DNA from 2 places in the Priestia sp. RMT2NF4 genome. Region 2 is predicted to be linked to the other one. Evidence: riboswitches for the same ligand, from Rfam matches in the RefSeq annotation. Region 2 holds a riboswitch; the other holds the start of a gene.

Region 1 (12,640 bases), on a different contig from region 2:
TTCTTCTGTTTTTTCCACAGAAGCTAAGCCTGTTGCATTACGTTTTGCAATTTGCTCATAGAAGACCTCTAGAGGTTTTTCAATGACATCTAAAGAACGAGTAATTAACCCATTTTCTGCTTCTTCAGGTGATAAAGCTCCTCTAAACTCATCTTCTACCTTGACAACAGCGGTTTTTTGCTCAAAATTAATGCTTTCCACATAGCCAAGTCCTCGTGCTGGAAATTTTGGGTCTTCCTTTACAGTTAGAACAACAAAATCTCCTTCTGATAACGTTAATTTTTCCGTATCTTTAAACGCATAGCGGTCTAACATTACCAATCTTGAAACACCTTTATGAGTTAACTTCATATCCGGTGTAATCGGATGTACTTGCGGAAAGCGTTCAATATCTGAATTGAGCTTTTCAACATTCATATTCACTTTTTGATTTAACAAAACAGTCATTCTCACAACTCCTTACCTATCGAACATCTATAAATTTATTAACTCTTTTTCCTTTTAAAGGAAATAGAGTTTTTCAATCAACTATCAATAACTTACCACACGGCTTGGACGAATTCAATATATAGTATTTGACACTTCTCCAAACATCTACATATAGAAGGGTGTCAAGTGAAATATTTTTTTTTTCGTAAAAAAAGTGTTTGACTTTTCTTCCGTATGTATTCTATTAGCCAAGCATTGTTTCTAAAAATTCCAATAAAAAGTGCAACTTATAAGAAGTTGCACTTTTATCTATTTACCATCCGCATTCGTTTAGCGCTTAAAGTTCCATTCATCCGATCCGTACTTTGTGCGCGCTAGTTCTTCTACATATGCTTCCTCTTCTTCAGATAGTGTATACGGTTCTAAATCGATATCAAGAGCAGAAGCAAATCCTTTATAAAACGCTTCTTTTGCTTCTTCGATAGAAATTTTGCGGCCCGCAATTGCATTGATGGCTACCGCTTTAGAACGAAATGCGCGCTGCATTCTTTCTTTCACGCGGTCATTTGGATAATTAAACACGCTGAATAATTTATCTTCATCAATCTCTAACAGAATAGAGCCGTGCTGTAGAATAACTCCTTTTTGTCTAGTTTGGGCACTTCCAGCAATTTTGCGGCCCTCTACAACAAGTTCATACCAAGAAGGAGCATCAAAGCACACGGACGAACGAGGGTTTTTTAAGCTATTTTTTTCTTCTTCTGAACGAGGAATAGCAAAATAAGCCTCGAGCCCTAACGAACGAAATCCTTCCAGTAAACCTTCAGAGATGACGCGATATGCCTCTGTAACTGTCTTAGGCATATTAGGATACTCTTCAGATACAATGACGCTGTAAGTAAGCTCTTCATCATGAAGCACGCCCCTGCCGCCCGTTGGACGTCTCACAAAGCCTAATCCTAATTCTTTTACTTTATCAAAGTTAATTTCTTTTTCAGCTTTTTGAAAATAACCGATTGACAGCGTTGGAGGGTTCCATCCGTAAAAACGAATCGTAGGTGGAATTTCTCCTTTACTATGCCATTCTAATAACGCTTCATCTAACGCCATATTGTAATAAGGCGAACGGTTGTTGGAATCAATAAATCTCCACTTTGCTTTCATCTACCTCATCCTCAGCTATATGTAATATAAAAATAAATCCGTTTTTTAGTCTACCAAAAGATTGAGCTAAGGAAAAGCAAAGAGCAACATAAAACTGCGAATTCAAATGTGGTAGTTTTTTCATTTTGGGGAAGAAATCCGCTAGATTCAAGGCAAAATCGCTTTACTTCTAATTTCATTCACTTATATAATAAGAGTATGGATTTTGTCGAAGAAAGGAAGAATCAGCATGTCACCAATTACAGCAGTACTCATTTTACTTGGAGTAATCATCATATACTCTGTCGTTATGTTCTTTATCCAACGTCGCATTATGAAAACGTTAACTGAAGAAGAATTCCGCAGCGGCTACCGCAAGGCACAGCTAGTTGATATTCGCGAACCGAATGAATTCGAAAACGGACATATTTTAGGCGCACGAAATATTCCTCTTTCACAGTTCCGTATGCGCATTAAAGAATTTCGTCCAGATCAGCCTGTGTACATCTATTGTCAAAGCGGAATGCGCACAGGACGTGCAGCACAAATGCTTCGTCGCCACGGTGTTAAAGAAATCTATGATTTAAAAGGCGGCTTCAAAATGTGGAACGGTAAAGTAAAAAAGAAAAAATAATGGTATGTATATAGAAAAACCTCGCCTTTGGGCGAGGTTTTTTGTTAGACGTTTTGAACAGCCTGTTCTTTCTGATAGCGAAGAACTGGTTTTCTCGCTGCCAGCGTTTCGTCAAGGCGCTTCACAACCGTTGTATGCGGAGCTTCCTGTACGAGTTCAGGCGTCTCTTCTGCTTCTTTTGCAATTTGAATCATCGCATCGATAAACGCATCTAGCGTTTCTTTCGACTCCGTTTCCGTTGGTTCGATCATCATGCACTCTTCTACGATAAGAGGAAAGTAGATAGTCGGCGGATGATAGCCAAAATCAAGCAGTCGTTTCGCGATATCCAATGTGCGCACGCCAAGCTTTTTCTGACGTTTTCCTGATAAAACAAATTCGTGCTTACAGTGACGGTCAAACGGCAGCTCATAGTGTTCTGCTAAACGACGCATCATATAGTTGGCATTTAGCACAGCGTTTTCCGTTACGGCTTTTAAGCCGTCTGGACCCATTGAACGAATATACGTATAAGCTCGAACGTTGATACCGAAGTTGCCGTAAAACGGCTTTACGCGTCCAATTGACTGAGGACGGTTATAGTCAAAGTGATAGCCTTGTTCTGTTTTCACAAGCACTGGTTTAGGCAGATACGGAATTAAATCTGCTTTTACCCCTACCGGACCAGAACCAGGACCGCCGCCTCCATGAGGACCTGTAAAGGTTTTATGAAGATTTAAATGAACAACGTCAAACCCCATATCTCCAGGACGAGCTTTGCTTAATACTGCGTTTAAATTTGCACCATCATAATAAAGTTTTCCACCTGCTGCGTGAACAATTTCAGCCATTTCTAAAATATCTTCTTCAAATAACCCTAGGGTATTTGGGTTTGTTAACATTAAAGCGGCTGTATCTTCTCCCACTACGCGGCGTAAATCCTCTAAGTCCACTAAACCATGTTCATTTGATTTTACCGTTACCGTTTCAAATCCCGCAACTGTTGCCGAAGCAGGGTTCGTTCCGTGAGCTGAGTCTGGAACAATGACTTTTGTTCGCTGCGTCTCACCATTTGCTTCATGATAGGCACGAATCATCATAAGCCCGGTCCACTCGCCATGAGCACCCGCTGCTGGCTGAAGTGTTACTTCATCCATTCCCGTAATTTCTGTTAAATGCTCTTGTAAATCATATAAAAGTTCGAGAGCACCTTGAACCGTTTGCTCATCTTGAAGCGGATGAATATGCGCTAACCCAGCAATGCGTGCTGCTTGTTCATTCACTTTTGGATTATATTTCATCGTACATGAACCAAGCGGATAAAACCCTGAGTCCACTCCGTGATTTCGTTTTGAAAGCGCGGTGTAATGACGCATAATATCGAGTTCTGATACTTCAGGAAGCTCAGGAGCTTCGGTACGGACATACGCTTTTCCAAGCAGCTCTTCAGCATTTACTTGCGGAACATCTAACTCCGGCAATGAATAGCCGATTCGCCCTTCTTTACTGCTTTCAAAAATAAGTGATTGATTTTGATTAAGCATGAAGATCCCCCAATTCATTTACAAGTTGGTCAATTTCCTCTTTTGTACGGAGTTCTGTAAAAGCAAGCAGCATGTGATTTTCAAGCGCTTGGTTATCACGGCTAAGATCATAACCGCCAATTATTTTTGATGCTAATAAATGATTGTTTGCTTCTGTTACCGAAACAGGAAGCTTCACGACTAGTTCGTTAAAAAACGGTCCTTCAAATGCTACATTTACCCCTTTTGCCTTTAACGCTTCATATGCATAATGCGTTTTTGATAAGTTTTGCAGCGCCATTTCTTTTACACCTTGCTTGCCTAAAGCTGTCATTGCAACTGATGCTGCTAAAGCATTTAACGCTTGATTTGAACAAATGTTAGACGTCGCTTTATCGCGGCGTATATGCTGCTCACGCGCTTGAAGGGTTAAAACAAACCCTCGCTTACCGTTTTCATCGACCGTTTGCCCTACTAATCGTCCTGGAATTTTTCGCATAAGCTTAGACGTAGTTGCAAAGTATCCGCAGTGCGGGCCTCCAAATTGACTTGGAATACCAAATGGCTGTGCATCTCCAATGACAATATCAGCTCCAAATTCTCCAGGAGGCGTAAGTAAACCTAATGATAAAGGATTGCTTGAAACCACAAACATACATTTTTCTTGATGAGTAATTTCTTCAATTTCTTTTAACGGCTCGATTTGTCCGTAGAAATTTGGATACTGGACAATAACAGCTGCCACGTCACTTCCCATCTCTTTTTCTAATGCAATCATATCTGTTACGCCGTCTGCTGCAGGGATTTCTACCACTTCAATATATTGACCCTTCGCATACGTTTTTAACACATCTTTTGACTCAGGGTGAACGGCCGCAGAGACAAGTACTTTTTTCTTTTTCGTTTGACCCGCACTGAGCATAGCGGCTTCTGCTAAAGCAGTTCCTCCGTCATACATAGAAGAATTGGCCACGTCCATCCCCGTTAACTCACAAATCATTGTTTGAAATTCAAAGATGGCCTGAAGTTCTCCTTGAGAAATTTCTGGCTGATACGGAGTATAGGCAGTATAAAATTCCGAACGAGAAATAACATGGTCAACAATAACCGGCATGTAATGATCGTAAACTCCCGCTCCTAAAAAAGAAGAATATTCTTTCAAATGAGCATTTTTTGCAGCCATATTATTTAATTCTTTTAACAGCTGAGGCTCTGAAGCCGCTTTTTTAATATTGTATTCTCCTTGAAAACGAACGCGCTGCGGAATATCTGAAAATAAATCATCAACGGATGAAACACCAATTGCTGCTAACATTTGCTGCTGATCTTGTTCTGTCATTGGTAAATAGCGATGTAACATGTTAAATTCCTCCCCAAAGCTTACTTTGAACGTTTATAAAAAGGTGTTGAAACCACTTTTGCTTTTAAGCGTTTTTTCCGAACCTGCACTTCCACTTCTTGACCAAGCTCTGTATACTCTGCTGATAATAGCGCTAAACCGATGTTTTTCTTTAATGTCGGTGACTGTGTACCTGTTGTCACAAATCCAATTTGTTCTTCATCTGCAAATACTTCGTAACCGTGTCTTGGTATACCTTTATCAATCATTTCAATTCCTACCAGCTTACGAGGTGCCCCGCTTTCACGCTGTTCTTTTAACACTTCTTTTCCAATAAAGCTGTCTTTGTTCGTTTTTACTGCAAATCCAATTCGAGCTTCAATTGGCGTAATATCTTTTGAAAGCTCTTGGCCATATAAAGCCAAAGTAGCTTCAAAACGAAGCGTATCGCGAGCGCCTAGTCCGCAAGGCAACACACCGTCCTCACTTCCTGCTTCTAAAATAGCCGTCCACAAGTGAGAGGCGTCAGCTGAAGAACAATAAATTTCAAAACCATCTTCTCCGGTATATCCAGTACGTGAAACGAGAGCTTTTACATTCGCTACTTCTACATCATCAGCAAATGTAAATGGCTTTAATGAAGCTAAATTTTTATTCGTTAACGTTTGTAAAACTTTTTCTGCTAAAGGACCTTGTAATGCTAGCTGCGCAGTTTCATCAGATTGATTAACGAGCGTTACATCTCCTTGTTTGTGAGACACAAGCCACTCATAGTCTTTTTGAATATTAGCAGCGTTTACGACCAGCAAATACTCTTGATCTGCTTTTTTGTAAATCAGCAAATCATCTACCGTGCCTCCGTCTTCATAACACATAGCCGTATACTGCGCTTTTCCATCTACAAGGGTAGAAACGTCATTTGTCATCGTATGCTGAAGAAAAGCTAAGCTATCAGCTCCTGTCACAAGAATTTCTCCCATATGAGAGACATCAAAAAGACCTGCCTTTGTACGTACAGCTTCATGCTCTTCTTTAATAGAAGAAAATTGAACGGGAAGAGCCCATCCTCCAAAATCAATTGTTTTGGCACCATATCTTTGATAGGTATCATAAAGCGGCGTTTTGTGTAATTCTGTTGTCATATTTATGTCCTCCTCTTTTTCACGTGAAACTTTTCATAACGGGGAGTTTTCAAATAGTGTGGGGATCACTATGTATCCAAGCAAAAAAGGACAGAAAACCCCCTACTGTATTTAGTAGGAAGTCTCTGTCCTTTTCACCTGAAAGTTTACCTATAAACGAATAGGTTTGCCTCGTGGGTGGTCTATAAACGCATAGACACTCTCCAGAGCTGCGTCAAACAAGAGTCTTTTTGCCTGAGAGATTCACAATTTTATTGCTTGCTCCTTCGGCGCTACATTCAAGTAGTCTCTCCCCGTGTCGTCATTCGCTTCTATAAAGTTGGTAAAGTTGGGCATACTACTGAAAGATGTATCTATCTCTATTCACACAATCATTTGTAAAGTGCTAATCTATTTTCTTTTTCAAATTTTCTAAATATATTTTTATCCTACCTGATTCTTATCATTTGTTCAATAAAAATTTTTTACAAAGGAGCATTTTTATCATGAAAGTGAAATTAAACATCGATGAAACATGGGAAGCAGCCTTCTCAACTAAATTGGAGCAAGACGGCCCTTGGTCTGCATGGGATTTGTATAAACTTGCCTATGAAATAGAAGACCAAACGCTTATCTCAGAATTTGAAGGACTACAAAGCCCAAAACATCTAGCCGATTTAACGCCGCTTCCTCATCAGCTCGAAGTAGCCAAACAAGTAGTCGAAACAATGAATGGGAAAGCCATTTTAGCAGATGAAGTAGGACTAGGGAAAACGATTGAAGCAGGGTTAATTTTGAAGGAATATATGATTCGCGGGCTTGTTAAAAAAGTTCTCATTTTAGTTCCAGCTTCGCTTGTTTCACAGTGGGCTATGGAATTGAATCAAAAATTTTATATTCCCGCGGTCCCTCAAAGAAAATCATATGTGTGGGATCAGTGTGACATCGTTGTATCTTCAATTGATACAGCAAAACGTTCCCCTCATCGAGAAATTGTGCTAGAACAAGACTACGACCTCATCATCATTGATGAAGCTCATAAACTTAAAAACAACAAAACAAAAAACTATGAATTTGTTCAAAGCCTGAAAAAGAAATTTTGTCTGTTGCTAACCGCAACACCGATTCAAAATCGAATTGAAGAAATTTTCAACTTAGTCTCTCTTTTAAAGCCTGGCCATCTCGGCAATAAAGACTATTTCGAAGAGTTATTTTCTGCTAAAAAACGCTCTTTGCAAAACGATGAGCACTTAAAAGAGCTTGTTAACAAAGTTATGATTCGAAATCGCCGCCATGATACTGGTATCGAATGGACGAAGCGAATTGTTCAAACCATTCCTGTTGAATTTTCACCGAAAGAACGCGAGCTATACGATGCGATTACGTCTTTTAAAGGAAACGGACTGCACCCTTCAAGTGCTTTTTCAATTTTAACCCTGCAGCGAGAGGCCTGCAGCAGCCGTGAAGCGGTGTATATGACATTAAAAAACATGCTGGAACGTCAGGAAGATCAAAACAGCGCATTAACGGAACATATGATTACTCCGTTAATGCAACTACTTCAGCAAGTGCCGCAAAATGCAAAAGCAGAAAAAGTTCTGGAGCTCGTTCAAAAAATTGATGACAAAGTTATTATTTTCACTGAGTACAGAGCAACTCAACTGTACTTACAGTGGTATTTAAAACAGCATGGAATTACCTCTGTACCGTTTAGAGGAGGATTTAAGCGAGGTAAAAAAGACTGGATGAAGCAGCTTTTTGAAAGCCACGCGCAAGTATTTATTGCCACTGAAGCGGGCGGAGAAGGAATCAACCTTCAGTTTTGTCATCATATTATTAACTATGATCTACCGTGGAATCCAATGCGTCTAGAACAGCGAATTGGAAGGGTACATCGTTTAGGTCAAAAACATGATGTTCACATTTACAATTTAGCGATTCAACATACGGTCGAAGAACATATTTTAAAATTGTTATACGAAAAAATAAACCTTTTTGAACGAGTTGTTGGAGAGTTAGATGATATTTTAACAAAGCTTGATTTAAAAAATATCGAAGAGCATATTCAAGATATTTTATTTCATTCACGGAGTGAAGGAGAAATAAAAATCAAAATGGAGAACTTGACGTCTATTATTCAATACGAAGACAGCGAGGAGGATCAGCATGCAGCAAACTGATATTCATCAATTTTTAAAGCGTTACTTTCTAGCTAATAATTGTTCTATTGTCACAGAAACACCATCTTATCTAACGGTTCAATTAACAATCGAACTTGACAAAGAGTTGATGAATCGTCCATTTTATTGGCATTATGTTGAAAAGACAGGCGGAGAAGCAAATCCTGCTTCACTCACTTTCATTACAGACCCCGCGTTTGAAGACGATTCTGTTCAAGGAGAACGAATTCATTTTGGCTCACCTAGGCTGCATCAAATTTTCGCTTCTACTCAAAAGCTAGGCGGGTTTATTCATCTGTATGAACAAGTTTCATCAGCTCAGCCAACAAATCAGCCTTTACACCCTTGGCTTGCGTTAAATATTAAAGTCTCATACAAATGCGACCGTAAAAAGGATGAGCTCTTGTCGCTTGGCATTAATTTAATTAACGGACAAATCGTTGAATCATTTCATGAATCAATCATTAATCAAAATTTATCATCTAAAATCTCGGACTATTGCTTTACTCTTTCACCTTTTATTAAGCCGAAAAGTGCGATTGCACGACTCACATCATACGTGACTGACTACGTTAAAACTCAACCGACTGAATGGGCAGAAAAAGCGCAGGAAAGATGGTACGAAGACTTAGCGCTTCTTGATCATTTTTACGAAACAGCAGAAGAGCTGCCAGAAATATATATGACCGAAAAAACAGCGCTTCAAGAGCTGTACGAGCCGACCATCTTATTTAAGTTTATAAACGGTGGCTTATTTTACATATCGCCCGAAACGATGTCACGTCAATTTAATAAAACACAAGCCGGTTAAAAAAAGATGAGCATATGATATGCTCATCTTTCTTTTTTCTTTCGGTACCACAGCATAAACGACAGCGGAATCATTCCAAACCATCTGTTCGCAAAAGGTGCTCGCTCTTCTTTTTTTTGAATCTTTTTCGTTTTCCTCTCTTCTTTTGGCTGATCCATATATTGTACAAATTGCTGAGTCATATATTTTACATAATCATTCGTTTTCATATAATCATCTCCTCAGCACTATTATATCCGGAGAGAAAGAGACTTAATCCGTCCACTTCACAATGTGCTGGTCCTTTTTTTGAATATATGCGGTTTCTGTCAATGCTCTTCCTTGCAGTGTTTGACACTTTATTTTTAGGATAATCATCTGTTCATCTTCACTTACTACGTCGTATGAAACCGTACCCGTTTCTAACACTAAGGGTGCAGATGGAGATTTATTATGTTCTTTTATTTCTTTTTTTACATGTACAACCGCGTTTTCTAAAAGATGCTGCAGACGATTTTTCTGCTCTACTTCTTGATAAAATGAACTTTTCGTCACAAAATAAGTAGTTTGCTGAGCTACTAACAGAAGAAAAAGCGCACAAAATGCCAACACAACCGGGAGAATAAACCCTTGCTCATTATGTTTCATAAGCAAGCATCAAAAACGTCGTAATGGTTTCTTCTCTAACTTTGTTAACACCGTCTGTTGAACGAATCAGCAGCCTTTCTTTTTGCTGTTCATACATGATATTCTTAATATGCTGCAGCACAACTTCATGACCGCTTTCATCCACTCGTCTTCTTATCTTGTCTTCGTATCGTTCATAAGTGATGATCTGATTATTTTCCATTTTCAACGTAAGCGTAGTCGCATGAATTCTCACTTCTTTTGCTTCTCGATATTCCATAGCAAGTTGATTCACAAAAATTTCCCACTCCATTTCATTCATACTAAAGTCTGGATTATATGTTTGCTTAGCTAGCGGAATGATAATGGGGAAAAATGAAACAATGATCAAAAAAAGAGCAAAACTGACTAACATCTCTACAAGCGTAAAGCCTTTTTCACTTTTCACTTCAACATCACATCACACTTCTTTTTCATTTTATCAGCGGAATCTGTCCATTCTACACAAAGCTTTTGAGCACTTTCTCCGTTCCACTTCAGATAAAACACAACGTTTTCTTTTACGATTTTTTCTCGCCGTTTATATCCTGTTTCATATTTATATTTCAATAGTTCTTCGTGTAAGATAGCATCAGCTTGATACGAAACATATTGCTTCTTTTCTTCTTCCTTCATCTGAACATACAAAGGAATAATTGTACCGGTTAGGAGTAAAAGCATGCTAAATGAAACAAGCATTTCTAACAAGGTATAGCCCTGCTGACCCTTACATCTTGTCCACATAAAAACGCCCTCTACCTATTTGAAAAGTAACTTTGTATTTAAACTTTTGACTGCTGATAAAAATGGTCTTTGCTTGAGAAATATTGCCATTTTTGTTGTATTGTATCGTGGAATTGCCGCTTCCAAACGTGATATGAATCGTGGAGTCATAGGCGCGCTTATAAAGAACGGCACGAGAATCAGAAACAATATATTCTGTTCCCTTCGGTGCGAAGTTAATTTTAATTGGAGATTCTCGGTTCATGGCTGTCTGCTGCACATAAAACGTGTCGCTTTGCAGCTGTCGCAAGAATAATGTGATTTTGTAATATTCCACAAGCGGCCGAATGGTTACGATAATGGAAAACATCATCACTTGCACAATAAATAAAACCATCAGCATCTCAATGAGGGTAAATCCTTTTTGCTTAAGAAGAACCACTAGCCGTAACCTTTCCGGTACCGTCAATTTGAATAGCTTGACCATTTGGACACACGGTGCCTTCTTTTAAGTAGCCTCCTGCTTCAAGCTCTTCTAGACTTGGTTTTTCGCTGTTTTCAAGCTCATATACTTGTACCTCAGCCTCTACGGTTTTGACAAGAGCTGAGCAGCCTTTGTTGTTAATAACCGTATTATGCTTTAATACATTTGGAATCATAATGAGCAAAAGCACGGTAATAACGAGCATAACGATTAACATTTCAATAAGGGTAAACCCTTTATTACCTTTTAGAATCATATTCTTTCACCCTTCTACAAGCTCGACATCACTTCTAACATCGGAAGCATAACAGACATATACATAAGCAGAATGACCATTCCGATGAACAAAAATGTAAGCGGCTGTACATATTTTAAAATACGAAAAATAAATTGTTCCATTCTTTCCATCATAAATAGACTGTAATCATACAGCTCTTGAGAAAGCTCACCGTTCTGCTGGCCATGCACAATAACATGAGCCAAGTCTTTTTCATAATGAGATTTAGCTGAAACGATATGATCTAATCGCATTCCTGAGGAAAGTTGATCTGTAAAAGCAAAAGCTTCCACTTGAAAGAACGGATGATGCTCCTGCTTTTGAAAAAGAGCAAAACATTCATAAATAGATAAACCACCGTTTAATAAATTGCTCATATGAACAGAAAAAAAGTAGGAGTTAAATAGTCGTGTGAACGTTCGGATAACGGGAACTCTCATAAAAAGCTGCATTTGAACTACTGGAGGCAATTTTTTAATGTAAATTACATAAAACAAATAAAGGATGATTGGCATACTGATGACTGCAGGTAACACAAAAGGAAAGAACGACATCGCCTGCATAAATAAGAGGATAAACGAAGACTGCTTGTTTCCAAAGGATAAGTACAGAGCTTCAAACTGCGGAAGTAAAACCGTACTTAAAACAAATAAAATGGAAAGAATAAACAGAAGTAGCAATACGGGATATTGAACAAGCTTTTGAAATTTTTTACGATGCCTTACTTTTTCTTCAATCATTGAGCTACTTTCTTTTAAAGCAAATTGAAGGTTTCCATGCTGTTCCGCAAAATATAAATAGCTTAAAATATCACGGTGAAACTGAAGTTTAACAAAAGCATCGTGCAAAGATTCTCCTCGTTTTAACTGCTCAAGACATTTTTCAATATCCGTTTTTTCTTTGTTAGATACTTGAAACGTCAAAAATGAAAGAGCTTGAGAAAGAGTGTAGCCTTTTTCTAAGAGCTTGGAGACCTGCTTAAGAATTTTTGCTTGCTGAGCTAGAGACCACCTTTTTTGTCTATTTGTCTTTACCCCCATCCGTCTAGCGAATGCGGATATAAATAGCCTAGCGCGATTCCTTTTAGAATAACATCTCGGAGCGTCTTATAATCATAATCCGCATTTTCTCCTTTCACTTCTCTCATCACTGCGCTAAGCTCCTTGCCATAAAGCAATTCGTATATGCTGGACTGACGATGCTTCCTCATTTTTTTACAAGCAGGGTGGCATTTTCCCGAACACAGCGGACAGCGAATTTCTACAAGACGCTGTGCAGCTACTGCTACAAGAGTCTGCTCCATTTCTTGAAAGCTAACGCCAAACTCAAGCAGCCTGTACAAAGATCCTTTT
Region 2 (12,640 bases):
TTACTATGGACTGCGCTTTTATATGCGCCACCAAATCGCCAAGAAGCTTCGAAAACAGTTTCCTGATGTTATCAAGCTCAATATCTCTCCTACGCTGCGTTTCACTCACTGGCACTTAGCCGTGACGACCGAAAAGTACTTTCATGTAGGAAGAGCAATCGGAGAAGAAATTTTTATTTATGATACGTTTGATAAAGTTCCAATTCCTGAATCGGCCGTAATTGAAGTAGCGAAAAAAGATGAAAATTTATCTGCTTTCCTTTCCTTTTCACCTATTTATAGATGGGAACTGGACGAATATAACGACCACATTGAAGTGCGCTTTATTGATTTACGCTACCGCAGCAAAGACTACTATCCATTTGTAGCCGTGGTCCAGCTTGATTACGATTTAAATATTATTTGTTCGTACACTGGTTGGATTTTCAGTGAGAAAAAATTGCGTAAAAAGCTTGATTACCTCCCGCACTAATCATAACAAGAACAAATATGAAACCCAAAAACGAACCGTCTTGAGAAGACGGTTCGTTTTTATTTAATGTTTTAAATAGTCATCGTTATTTAATAAATGCTGATATTTAGGGTTTTTAACCGCGATTTCATGAAGTTTGTCACCGTAGCTGTTGATGTACATCGTAACAACCTTTTCCGTCGCTTCTTTCCCTTTATAATCATATCCTGCTTTTGCGTAAGATGACTCAAAATCTTCCCAGAAAAGTTCGACCCATGTACGGGCTTGAGCGTATGAAAGCGAACTATTTTTGCTTAATAGCTGATTCGTTAATCTTTCGAATATATCGTTCATAAGAACACCTCGATTACCAAAATTCTTTATGAGTATGTTTGCACTTTTAACTTACACTATAAATGCGGAGTTATTCACTCCCTCATGTACTATATCATAACCGCAACGCTTTCTGTTGTAAAAGGAGAGGTATCGATGCGCAATAAAGCAAAAGATTTTACAAACCAACATCATACTAAGTTTGAAGGCGAACCTCGAGCAAAAGCAGAATACGCTTCAAAACGTGCAAATGGAACGATCAATACGCATCCGCAAGAACGTATGCATGCTTCTAATGAGCGCGAAGAATAACCGCTTGCTTTGCTTATTTGTTTAAAAGTAAAGCGAATATAGATATCAAACAAGCAGCACACTTCGTGCTGCTTGTTCGTCCCTTTATTTTTTCAACATGGAAATAGGCAATGCCTCTTCGTTTTGCGGTGAGCCAAGTCTAAACCCCCATGCAAAAACTCCGTTCATATAATCAATTTTAAAATATGAACCCGGATCTCCTTGAATTTCATATACTTCCCCTGCTTGAAACGTTTCAGGATCCAATAAGTACGATCTAGCCATTGTTACTTTTCTTTCTAATACTGCATACTCATTGACCATGCCAAGCTGTTCAGCTTTTCGTGCTTTTTCTTGAAGAGACCCAATTTCTTGTTGAAGTTCATACGTCGTCATATCACTGTAACGTTTTTCAGACATGCTGCTTTCCCCCTTGTTTGCTTTCATTTTATTATAACAAAAGGTATAACTAAAGGGAGACTATGAAAAGGGAGTTTTGGGAATGAAAACAGTGCTAATCACAGGCGGTGCGACGGGTCTTGGAAAAGAACTCGCAAAACTTTACGCAAAAGACTGCAACGTCATTCTAGCTGGACGCAATCAACAGAAATTAACTGAGGCCCAGCATGAGCTAGGAGAAAACGTATATACGATGTCTGTAGATATTACACAGTATGAAGAGGTAGGAAAATCTGTAGAAAAACTGCTGATGCAGCATTCAGTAGATATCCTTATCAACAACGCAGGCATTGGACATTTTGGTCCTTTGACAGATTATACAAAACAAGCAATCGATGAAATCATCGATACAAATGTAAAAGGAACTATTTTTTTAACGCAAGCGCTTATGCCTCATCTCTTGACGAGACCTGAACCTAAAGTTATGAATATCATTTCAACTGCAGGACTTCGAGGGAAAGCCAATGAAAGCGTCTATGTGGCAAGTAAATTTGGCGTAAGGGGATTTACAGAAAGTTTAAAAGTGGAGTACCAAGATACCAACCTTCATGTGACGGCAGCTTATATGGGAGGCATGAATACTCCTTTTTGGGATCACAACAACCACATTAAAGATAAAAGCCGCTTGCGCTCAGCTTCAGAAATCGCTGAGATTATTTATAAACAGCAGAATGATTCAGAAGATATTTTGTTTTAAAAAGATTGAAGCATCACAATAAAAAAATCCGAACGAGTTGGATTCTCTATCAAGAATCTCGATTCATCGTTCGGATCTTCCTTCAACTAACATACTTTTTTCCCCGCTCTATTCCTCTTCAATAGAATCTAGAAATGATTGAATTTGTTCAATGGAGAATCCTTTTCTATAAAGAGCCTGCTTCATTTTTTGCTGATATTCCCAGCCTTCATACTTTGAAAAACGACGATGAGCTTTCATTCCTTGATATTGCAGAGCTTCCCAAACCTCATCGCTTTCTTTTTCTGTATCCGTTCGCTGAAATGCTTCTTGAATAACAGAAAACGAATAGCCCTTCACTGCCAATGCTTGTTCCATTTTTTGTTTCATCATTACTTGAGATAATTTTTTATATTTCCCTTTTAACTTTTCAATTAATTTTACAGCAGTTTGAATTTGCTGTTCTTCAGGGTATTCACATAAACTAAGGGTAATAATGGAATCAGAAATCCCCTTTTCTTTTAATTCTCTTTGAATCACATTTGGTCCTTTTGGTGTTGTGTTCATCTGAGTTAACACAAATGCTTTGGCAAACTCTTCATCATTTAAATAACGGTGGCTGACTAGTTTCTGAATAACTTGTTGAATAATAGTAGAGTTAATTTCTTTTTTCTTTAAATAATCGTGTACCTCTTTTTCAGAGCGCATTCGATAAGATAAGTAAATGATCGCTAAATTATAAGCTTTTTTCTCATCATCTGCGTACTGAATTTCCGTTAATTCAAATTCATCAAGCTCACGACCTTTTTTTAAGTCATATTTGATGAGGACATTTTCGTCAACACCAAAGCTAAACTCTTCACCTTTACCATAATCTAAATACACATTATAACGTTCACCGCTATTCTTTTGCGTTGTGATCTTTGTGACAACAGGCATTAACCTTCACCTCATATTTCTTATTAAATTGATGGCTGAAGAACCGCCAAACGTATCATACACATTTTTATTTATCTCAATAAAGGAGGAAGTTCGTATGAAAATTGTTATTGCTGGAGGAACTGGATTCGTAGGTAAAGCTTTAACAAAACATTTTTTAACACAAAAACATTATGTATATATTTTAACACGCAATGCAGATAAAGCTGCAAGAGATCCGAAACTTAAATATGTAGAGTGGATGCAAGAAAACAGCCAACCTGAAGAGCATGTAGAAGGAGCAGACGTTTTTATCAATTTAGCTGGCGTTTCACTTAACAGTGGCCGCTGGACGGACGAACGCAAAAAAGCCATCGTGGAAAGTCGCCTTTCTTCTACTCAAGAAATTCTTCGCATTATGGCTTCTTTACCCGAAAAACCGTCACTTTATGTAAATGCAAGCGCCGTTGGTTATTACGGGACATCAACGAAAGAAACGTTCACAGAAGCTTCTCCATCGATCGGGACAGACTTTTTGGCTGAAACGGTAAAAAAGTGGGAAAATGAAGCGTTAAAAGCCATGGAACTCAATATTCGTACTGTCTTAACAAGATTCGGCGTTATATTAGGGAAAGATGGCGGAGCACTTCCTTCTACGGCCCTTCCTTATAAATTATTTGCAGGAGGAACAGTCGGTTCCGGAGAACAGTGGATGTCTTGGGTGCATCTTCAAGACGTCGTGAAGATCATTGATTACTGTATTCATACCGAACAAATAGAGGGAGCTGTTAACGTCACTGCCCCAAATCCCGTTCAAATGAAAGAGTTTGGAAAGACGATTGGAAAAGTGTTGAATCGTCCTCATTGGATGCCCGTACCTAGCTTTGGCCTTCAACTGCTGATGGGAGAAATGAGTATGATTATTTTAAAGGGACAGCGCGTTTTACCTGAAAAATTGATTCAACAGAATTACATTTTTACATATACTGTATTAGAAGATGCATTGCGAGATTTACTCTAGTTATTTTCTGTTATTTCCCTAAAACAGGTGACTAAGCTGCCGATAGATAGGAGTAACTTTATGAAAACCATTCTCTTAAAAAATGCAACGCTCTATCCTATTACGTCAAAACCTATTTATAATAGTGATGTGCTCATTCAAGATGGAAAAATTGTTTTAATTGGGCCAAACTTGCAGCCACCTCTTCGAGTAGAAGTCATTGACTGCAAACAGCGTTATTTATTCCCTGGATTTATTGATGTTCATACACATCTAGGATTATATGATGAAGGAACCGGCTGGGCCGGGAATGATGCTAACGAAACCATTGAACCTATGACTCCACATATCCGAGCTTTTGACAGTGTACATCCTTTAGATCCTGGGTTTAAAGATGCCATTGAAGCGGGTATTACGTCTGTACACATTATGCCAGGAAGTGCAAATGTGATTGGAGGCACAACTTCCGTTATTAAAACAGCTGGAACAAGCATTTCTCAAATGTTAATTCAAGAGACAGCTGGACTTAAGATTGCGCTAGGAGAAAATCCAAAACGAATTCACAGCCACGGCAATAAAGAATCGATTACGCGAATGGGTATTATGGGGATGCTGCGAGAAGCCTTTTATCACGCAGCAAGCAGTGACAACAAAGATGATTTGCGCATCAAACCTCTCACTCAAGCACTGAATAGAGAAATTCCAGTTCGGATTCATGCTCATAGAGCCGATGATATTCTATCAGCTCTTCGCTTAGCAGATGAATTTCATTTAGACGTCCGTATTGAGCACTGTACAGAAGGCCATTTAATTGCTAAAGAGCTGGGTGGAAGAAATTTAAAAGTGAGCGTAGGTCCAACTTTAACACGCCGCTCAAAGGTTGAACTTAAGAATAAAACGTGGAAAACCTATCAAGCTCTTTGCAATGAAGGAGTAGAAGTTTCCATTACAACGGACCATCCTTATACGCCTATTCAGTATTTAAATATTTGCGCATCCATTGCCGTACGTGAAGGACTCGAAGAGCAAAAAGCATTAGAAGGCATCACGATTACTGCTGCTCGGAATCTCCGTATTGATCATCGAATCGGCAGTATCGAAGCAGGAAAAGACGCTGATTTAGTGCTATGGAGCCATCATCCCTTTCACTACTTAGCAAAGCCTATTTTCACCATGATAGATGGTAAAATATTATTTAAAAAAAATTAACATTTTACCTATTTTCTTTTTTTATTTTTTTTAGTATGATACGTTTAGAAGCATGTGAATTTCACAAAAGCATAAACATCACACGTTGACTTTTTATGTTTGTTGACTTGTAATGGGAAGGCAAATGGTGCGCCACCAGGTAACTGGTTCTAGTGGGTTCGATTCCCACCCCGAAATTTTTTTAATTATTAAAAAATTTCGAGGGTGGGGACTTGATTGGAGTCTGTATATACCCTCGATCAGGAGGGAAAAGTTATGTTAAAAAAACGTGACCTAAATGACTGTCAATCTCTATACGAACTCATGGTACATCCTGATGTCTTCCCTTTTGTTCGTCATAAAGCCCATTCCTATGAAGAATTTTTATTTGTGACTAAACAAACGATGGAAGCAGAAGATCATGGAGAAATTATTTCTCGCACGATTTTAGATGAATGGGGTAACCCTATCGGCACCATTAATTTATTTGATGTACAGGATCAAGCTGGTTTTTTAGGCACTTGGCTTGGCAAACCGTTTCACGGAAAAGGATATAATCAAATTGCAAAAGAAGCGTTCTTTAATGAACTGTTCTTTGAGTTAAATATAGAGCGAATTTTTATGCGAATCCGCAAAATCAACATCAGGTCTATTAAGGCTGCCGAAAAACTGCCTTATGCAGTACTTGCGAATGAAACACACAAAGCTTTATACGATGAAATTAATCAACATGAAGACGTATATGATTTATACGAAATTCCAAAAGACTTGTATACATTATACTACCTGCGTCACGAACAAGACGTTCAAGAAGATCACCAGCTTAAAGAAGCGTAAGAGTCTCTCCGTTACACGGAGAGCTTTTTTTATGATTAAAAACGAGAGATTCTGGAAAAAATAAGTAGCATGATCGAAAAACGTTAATTGGAGGTTTTTTTATGTCTGAAAAAAAACGAAAAGAAAACGCAAAAAATACGTTAAGTAGCGCTCAAGAAATCTATTACGGCCGCGAGTTTAAAAAAGCAGACCGTGCAGGCGGCTACACGAAAAAATAAGTGAGGCAAAACATCTCTATCCAACGCTTGATCATCCCAACGTCCTTTCTGTACACTGTGTATCGGAAGGACGTTTTATATTATGTAAAGATAATAACGCGAAGATTTCATGCGTATGATTTACGATTTTTTAATACTTTACTATATCCACAAAGTTTACCCACAATTATGTGGATAATGTGCATAACTTTATCAGATATGTATATTACCGCTTTCATAACTTGAAATGACAGTGGGTAATTTTTATGTAAATTTTCTGAAAAAATGTGAATAATGTGGATAAAGTTGTGAATATCCTATACAATTCAGCAGTTAACTTCTTGTTAACCTGTGGATATCTTCTTTAGCACTTTCGTTTGTTTTAGTAACATGAAAGCTTTTGATATATTATAAGTATAATAATAAAAAGTAGGGGAACTTCCCCTACTTTTTTATGATTGGAAACAATATATCCACACTTGTTCCTTGATTTAACTGACTAGAAAATGTCATCTGCGCATGATGAGCTTTAATAATCCGATAGCTGACCATCAGCCCTAAACCTGTACCTTTTTCTTTTGTACTATAAAAAGGCTCACCTATCTTCGCTAACCGTTCAGGAGGAATACCTTGCCCTTCATCAGCAAGCTGCAGCCAAAGGTGGTTTTCTTTTGCTTTAATCGTAATATGAATACCCCCTCCTTCAGGCATTGCTTCGATAGAGTTTTTAATAATATTAATAAATACTTGTTTTAACTGATTTTTATCTCCATATACCTGCGGTAATTGCTCATCCCTTTCAAATATGAAAGCTACCTTTTTTTCTACTGCTTCAGGTTCAAGAAGCGAGCACACTTCTTGAACAAGCGCTTGCATATTCAAGGGTTCAACATTCATAACCTGAGGTTTTCCTAACATCAAAAATTCTTCTACGATTCCATTCATTCGTTCTAATTCAGTTTCCATGATATCTATATACAAAGCATCTTTGGGATTTTGTTCTTTTAATAAGTGAACAAAACCTTTTAAAGAAGTCAAAGGATTTTTGATCTCGTGAGCAACTCCAGCTGCAAGTTCTCCTACAACGGCAAGCTTCTCAGAAGTTCTAAGCTTCTCTTCTGCTTTTTTACGCTCCGTAATATCTGTCGATACGCACAGCATTTGAATCACTTCCTGTTTTTCATTCATAATAGGAAGTTTTGCTGTTTCGACCCAGCGCCGGTTTCCTTTCGAATCTTTAAACTGTTCTTCTAATACCATCCCTTTTTGCGTACAGTTTGAAAACGTCCCTTTATATAAAAGATCTGATTGAAGGTTGAATTGATATTTATCAATTGGTTGTCCAATCAAGTCATCAGATTTTTCACCTAGCAGCATCGCAAAAGATTCATTAACAAGAATGAACTCCCTTTTTTGATTAATGGCATAAATATAGCTTGGATTAATGTCAATGACTTGTCTTAAAAACGTTTTTTGTTCCTGCAGCTGATTTTCTTTTTGCTGTAAATTTGCTTTAGAATGGCGTATATAGCTAATCATTTCATTAAACTGTTTAGATAAAGTACCGATTTCCCCCCGCTCAATTTCTCGTTCCGGAATTTTTTGATTAAAATTCCCGCGCGCTACTTGTCCCGCCAATTCATATAGTTTACGAATAGGATTCACAATTTGCCTTGCATATAACGCAGTAAAAAAAGAAAGCAGTAAAATTGTAATACCTGAAACGGTCCAAAGCGTTTTTTCAAACGTTTCATAAGGCCTGTAAATTTCTTCAACGGGTAATTCAGCGACAATTCCCCAATCCAAAACAGGAATATATTCAAATGACGCAAAGAAGTACTTACCTTCGGTGTTCACAACGCGCTGATATCCTGATTTATGATTCATCGTTTCCTGAACGATTTCATTTTCCCTGGCATTTTCACCGATTCTCTGTTTCTCAGGGTGTGAAATAATTCTACCATTGCGGTCTACAATAAACGTATAGCCGTTCTCTCCTATATCGAACGTTTGAAAAATGGATTGAAAGCTTTTATTTTCTTCAATGCGCAGCGCTAAATTTATAACTTTTTTTACATTTTGCTGCTCATCCAAAATAGGAATTGCCATCACCACAATGTAATGCTTTGTGTCTGCTGAAACGACATCGCTTAAATATATTTTTTTAGTTCGCAGCGCTTCTTGAAAATATTTTCTTTTACTTAAGTTCACGTGCTTCATACTCTTTAAATCATCTGGGTAATAATGCTCCACATACCCTTTTGTATTAAAAATGGTTCCGCTATCGATATACGGTGAAATATTAACTATTTTCTGCAGTTCTTTGTCTATCTCTTGTTCATCATCTGATAAAAAAATAGGATCTTGCTGTACCTCGTCGCCCAAGCTCCAAATATCTTTAATAACGATGTTAATTTGCTCTTTCATTCTCTTGACGGTTTTATCAGTTACCTGTCGATATTGATCTTGAGAAATATTAGGCAGCATCACTCTTGAAACTATAAACATTAGCGTCAGTACGGTACAAATAAGAAGCACATTAATCGTGAAGATTTTCCAAAACGTATGAGATTTAAACCATTTCATGTTTGTTCACCTTAATTCAATGAAGTCTACCTCCATTGTACTGCAAAATGAAAACTTTTCCATGTAAATGATAGAATTCCACCTTTAGACATAGAAGAAAAGCATTTGGTTCTACATTACTATCAGAAAACTATGAGCTTTTTCACTGTATTTTCTGCTAAAACTTTTTTAGGGTTCTTATATAAACTTTGCTTACTGCATTTTCTTCATACAGTAGAAATCAATTATTTATCTTCCAATAAAAAGACCCCATCACGAAATGATGAGGTCACCCATTTACTATTTCTTCTTCCTTCTAGCCCCGTAAAAACCAAATAAGAGAATAAACCAAACGGGTGTCAACAATAAGGCTGGGCGCGTCGCATCAGAAAACAGCATAATAATAAGAATCACTGCAAACAACGCTAGCACAACATAGTTTATAAATGGTGTTAACGGTGCTTTGAATGTTGATGCTGCATGCAGCTGTGGACGCGTTTTTTTATATCTTAGATGGCAAATCAAAATGATACTCCACACCCAAATGAAACAAATAGCGCTGATGGTTGTTACGATGCCAAAAGCTTGATCTGGTATCAGTTTGCTTAACAAAGCTCCCGCCGAGATAACCAGCGTAGATACAAACAATCCGTTGCTTGGTACGTGGTTTTTGTTCAGTTTTGCAAACGTAGATGGCCCTTGGTCATTTTTACTTAAGTTATATAAGATACGGCTTGTTGAAAACATTCCGCTATTACAAGCAGAAGCGGCTGAAGTTAATACAACAAAATTAATAATTCCAGCAGCAAGCGGAATTCCGACTAAACTAAAGGTTTTAACAAATGGGCTTTCTGCTGCATTCAATTCCATCCACGGGTTAATAAATAAAAGGACGATAAGCGCTCCAACATAGAAAAATAAGATTCGCAGCGGAATTTTATTAATGGCCGATGGAATATTTTTTTGGGGATTTGATGTTTCCGCTGCCGATACCCCTACCAATTCAACCCCGACGTATGCGAAAATAACCATTTGGAATGAAAGTAAGAAACCTGAAACACCGTTTGGAAACAGTCCTCCATGATTCCAAAGATTTTGAACCGTAACGGATCCTGCATCTGTTTTAAATCCGATTACCAGTAAAATAACGCCAATAACAATTAACGCAAGAATCGTAATAACCTTTATTAAAGCAAACCAAAACTCTAATTCTCCAAATAATTTTACGGTTAATAAGTTAAGTCCTAATAAAATGATTACACAAATAAGTGCAGGAATCCACTGAGGAATATTGAACCAATATTTCACATATACGCCAACGGCAATCACATCAGCCATAGCTGTCATGATCCAGCAAAACCAGTACGTCCACCCTGTGACAAATGAAGCCCATGGTCCAAGATACTCTTCAGCAATATCTGTTAACGATTGATAACCTGCTTTAGACAGCAGTAGTTCTCCTAGCGCTCTCATCACAAAGAAAAGCGCAATACCCACAATTAAATAAGCAAAGATGATAGAGGGACCTGCAAGCTGTATGGCTTTACCAGAACCTAAAAATAATCCCGTCCCAATGGTTCCTCCAATCGCGATTAGCTGAACATGACGATTGGATAAATCCCTCTTTAATTCTCGTTGTTCCAACTCTAACTCCTCCTAACAATAAAACCTTTGATGCGATCGTGCGGACTACAAAATAAAGTCCAATAAAAAAAGAGATTGGATGCGCTCCAATCTCATGGTCATAAGAATAACAAATATTATGGTACATGCTACCAATTAGTAACATACCAAATAAATATCCGGTACTCTTCTGTCCTTTTGCCTGAGATTGTGAACCCTTCGGCGTCGCGAAACTATCGCGATCTCTCCAGAAGCTGCTCCTGCTATAGTGTGATCCATAGCAATCATAGCTTTCTACGTATTAAATTTTTCGATTAAGATAATGACTGTCGAATAGTTGTTTATTCTAATACCAGTTGGATGCTTTGTCAACAAGAAAGATGACTTTCATTTATTTACCTTCTTCGAAAGAAGGTAATGAAACAGGTTCAATCGTCAACTTAGTATCCTTTTCTACATGCTACCTGAGTCCCTGCGGAAACCTAAATACGTTAAATGGATCGTACTTTTTATTTACTCTTTCTAATCTCTCTGCGTTGTCTCCAAAATACTCATACTCGTAGTTTCTAAGGTTGCTGATAGGGAAATTCACATAGGAGCCTTTCGTAATACGTTTAATATATTGAAATCGCTTATACAGCCACTCTCTGTTTGCTCGTGCAAACGCATCGTCTGTCCATACAGATTGAAAGCCCAGGATATATCTAGCGTTTCTGTAAAAGAAGGCCGTTTCTCTGTTACCAACACTGCGAATTTCTCCTCCTAGTGCATAAAAAGAAATCGCGGCGTAAACGGAACCTTCTGCTGGACGCTGTATGAGATCTGCAAGATTTTCAAGCTCGCCAACTGAATAACTTCTTTGCACAAATCTTCCCGTTGACTTAAATTTTTCAGACGGAGGATAGGTTGCTTCTATCTTTTGTACCGCTTCAAGAAAAGATAATGACTCTAGCTCGACTCGGAACCCCTCCACCTCTGCAAAAGGCTGCAAGATCTTTCGAGCTCTTTCTGGAGATCCGTAAAAGAAGCCGTTCGCAAATATGCCCAATCCTTCTCCTTCTGCATTATAAAAACTGGCAACTAGCGTCATACGTTTGTCCAATTCAGGCAGCCAGCTTTGCCATATATTCATCACTTGTACCTGTTTTTCTCTTGTAGTACCTACATAAAAGAAGCGAACAAGCGTCACAGAGCTGTTCGTCGGTTTTGGAAGCTGAAACGTCATGCTTGCCACAACGCCAAAATTACCGCCACCAGAACCTCGGCATGCCCAAAAAAGATCCGCGTTACACGATTGGTTTGCTTTAATAATCTTTCCTTCATAATTGACCAACTCTAGCTCTATCAAGCTGTCACAGCCTAATCCGTAAAGTCTGCTCGAAAGCCCCCAGCCTCCTCCGAGCGTAAAGCCAGACACCCCAACAGTCGGACACGTTCCTCCTGGAAACACATATCCGTTCGAACCGATAAAATCATACACTTCCGTATTCTTTGCTCCTCCCTCCATCTTTAAGATGTTCCGTTTCCTATCCAATTTCAACCCGTTTAACCGACTGATATCAATGACTAATACACAGTCACCCGTAGAATACCCTTCATAATGATGACCGCCAGATCGAATGCGAATGTCTACACGATGCTTGCGCGCCCATTGAATTGCATTTACAACATCCTGCTTTTTTTCACAGTACACAATCACAAGCGGAAATTTATCAATAGCACGATTCCACTCCTGACGAGCTTCCTCATAAATGGGGTCTTTCGGCGTTACCACTTTACCCGTAAGCCCTTTCAAAAACATTGAGTCCATTTGACCTCTGCCCCTCTGTATATACTTTTTATCAGTTTTATTACTATAGTATTCTTGGAGTGGTTGAGGGTGTGGGTTTTCAAGACTAGATTGGCGTTTATCATCTCTATAAAAAATGAAATTTCAGTTCATTTACTGAAATATAAGTACTAATAAAACTTCTTTTCGGTGCTCCAATGCTTTCTAAAACCTAACTTTCCAATAATTCAAATTAGATATATTAGAATATTTTTTCTTCCAACAAGAGTCCAATTCAAATAAAAAAAGAGCAGAACCAAATCTGCCCTTTACT

Evidence for each region. A riboswitch is a leader RNA that binds a small molecule or an ion and turns the genes downstream of it on or off. The one in region 2 is predicted to bind glycine.
Region 1: linked by a shared signal. The riboswitch ahead of gcvT (glycine cleavage system aminomethyltransferase GcvT) and the one ahead of ACMX9J_RS25010 (amino acid permease) in region 2 are both predicted to bind glycine.

Annotation. Positions count from the first base shown of each region.
Region 1 covers NZ_JBLQZO010000002.1:821,372-834,011, forward strand. The annotation lists partial or broken gene ACMX9J_RS13390 (vitamin B12-dependent ribonucleotide reductase) at 1-447, opposite strand, end outside; gene ACMX9J_RS13395 (lipoate--protein ligase family protein) at 760-1,593, opposite strand; gene ACMX9J_RS13400 (rhodanese-like domain-containing protein) at 1,823-2,206, shown strand; gene gcvPB (aminomethyl-transferring glycine dehydrogenase subunit GcvPB) at 2,251-3,729, opposite strand; gene gcvPA (aminomethyl-transferring glycine dehydrogenase subunit GcvPA) at 3,722-5,068, opposite strand; gene gcvT (glycine cleavage system aminomethyltransferase GcvT) at 5,089-6,189, opposite strand; glycine riboswitch at 6,402-6,494, opposite strand; gene ACMX9J_RS13420 (DEAD/DEAH box helicase) at 6,675-8,348, shown strand; gene ACMX9J_RS13425 (YqhG family protein) at 8,335-9,159, shown strand; gene ACMX9J_RS13430 (YqzE family protein) at 9,183-9,368, opposite strand; gene comGG (competence type IV pilus minor pilin ComGG) at 9,412-9,786, opposite strand; gene comGF (competence type IV pilus minor pilin ComGF) at 9,776-10,213, opposite strand; gene ACMX9J_RS13445 (type II secretion system protein) at 10,210-10,548, opposite strand; gene comGD (competence type IV pilus minor pilin ComGD) at 10,532-10,969, opposite strand; gene comGC (competence type IV pilus major pilin ComGC) at 10,956-11,267, opposite strand; gene comGB (competence type IV pilus assembly protein ComGB) at 11,282-12,328, opposite strand; gene comGA (competence type IV pilus ATPase ComGA) at 12,319-12,640, opposite strand, start outside.
Region 2 covers NZ_JBLQZO010000010.1:15,519-28,158, forward strand. The annotation lists gene ACMX9J_RS24955 (metal-dependent hydrolase) at 1-472, shown strand, start outside; gene ACMX9J_RS24960 (YfhJ family protein) at 536-805, opposite strand; gene ACMX9J_RS24965 (small, acid-soluble spore protein K) at 941-1,096, shown strand; gene ACMX9J_RS24970 (YfhH family protein) at 1,181-1,495, opposite strand; gene ACMX9J_RS24975 (SDR family NAD(P)-dependent oxidoreductase) at 1,578-2,231, shown strand; gene recX (recombination regulator RecX) at 2,340-3,149, opposite strand; gene ACMX9J_RS24985 (TIGR01777 family oxidoreductase) at 3,247-4,149, shown strand; gene ACMX9J_RS24990 (amidohydrolase) at 4,210-5,337, shown strand; gene ACMX9J_RS24995 (GNAT family N-acetyltransferase) at 5,593-6,153, shown strand; gene ACMX9J_RS25000 (YfhE family protein) at 6,255-6,371, shown strand; gene ACMX9J_RS25005 (PAS domain-containing sensor histidine kinase) at 6,795-8,936, opposite strand; gene ACMX9J_RS25010 (amino acid permease) at 9,216-10,559, opposite strand; glycine riboswitch at 10,719-10,799, opposite strand; gene ACMX9J_RS25015 (FAD-binding oxidoreductase) at 10,999-12,348, opposite strand.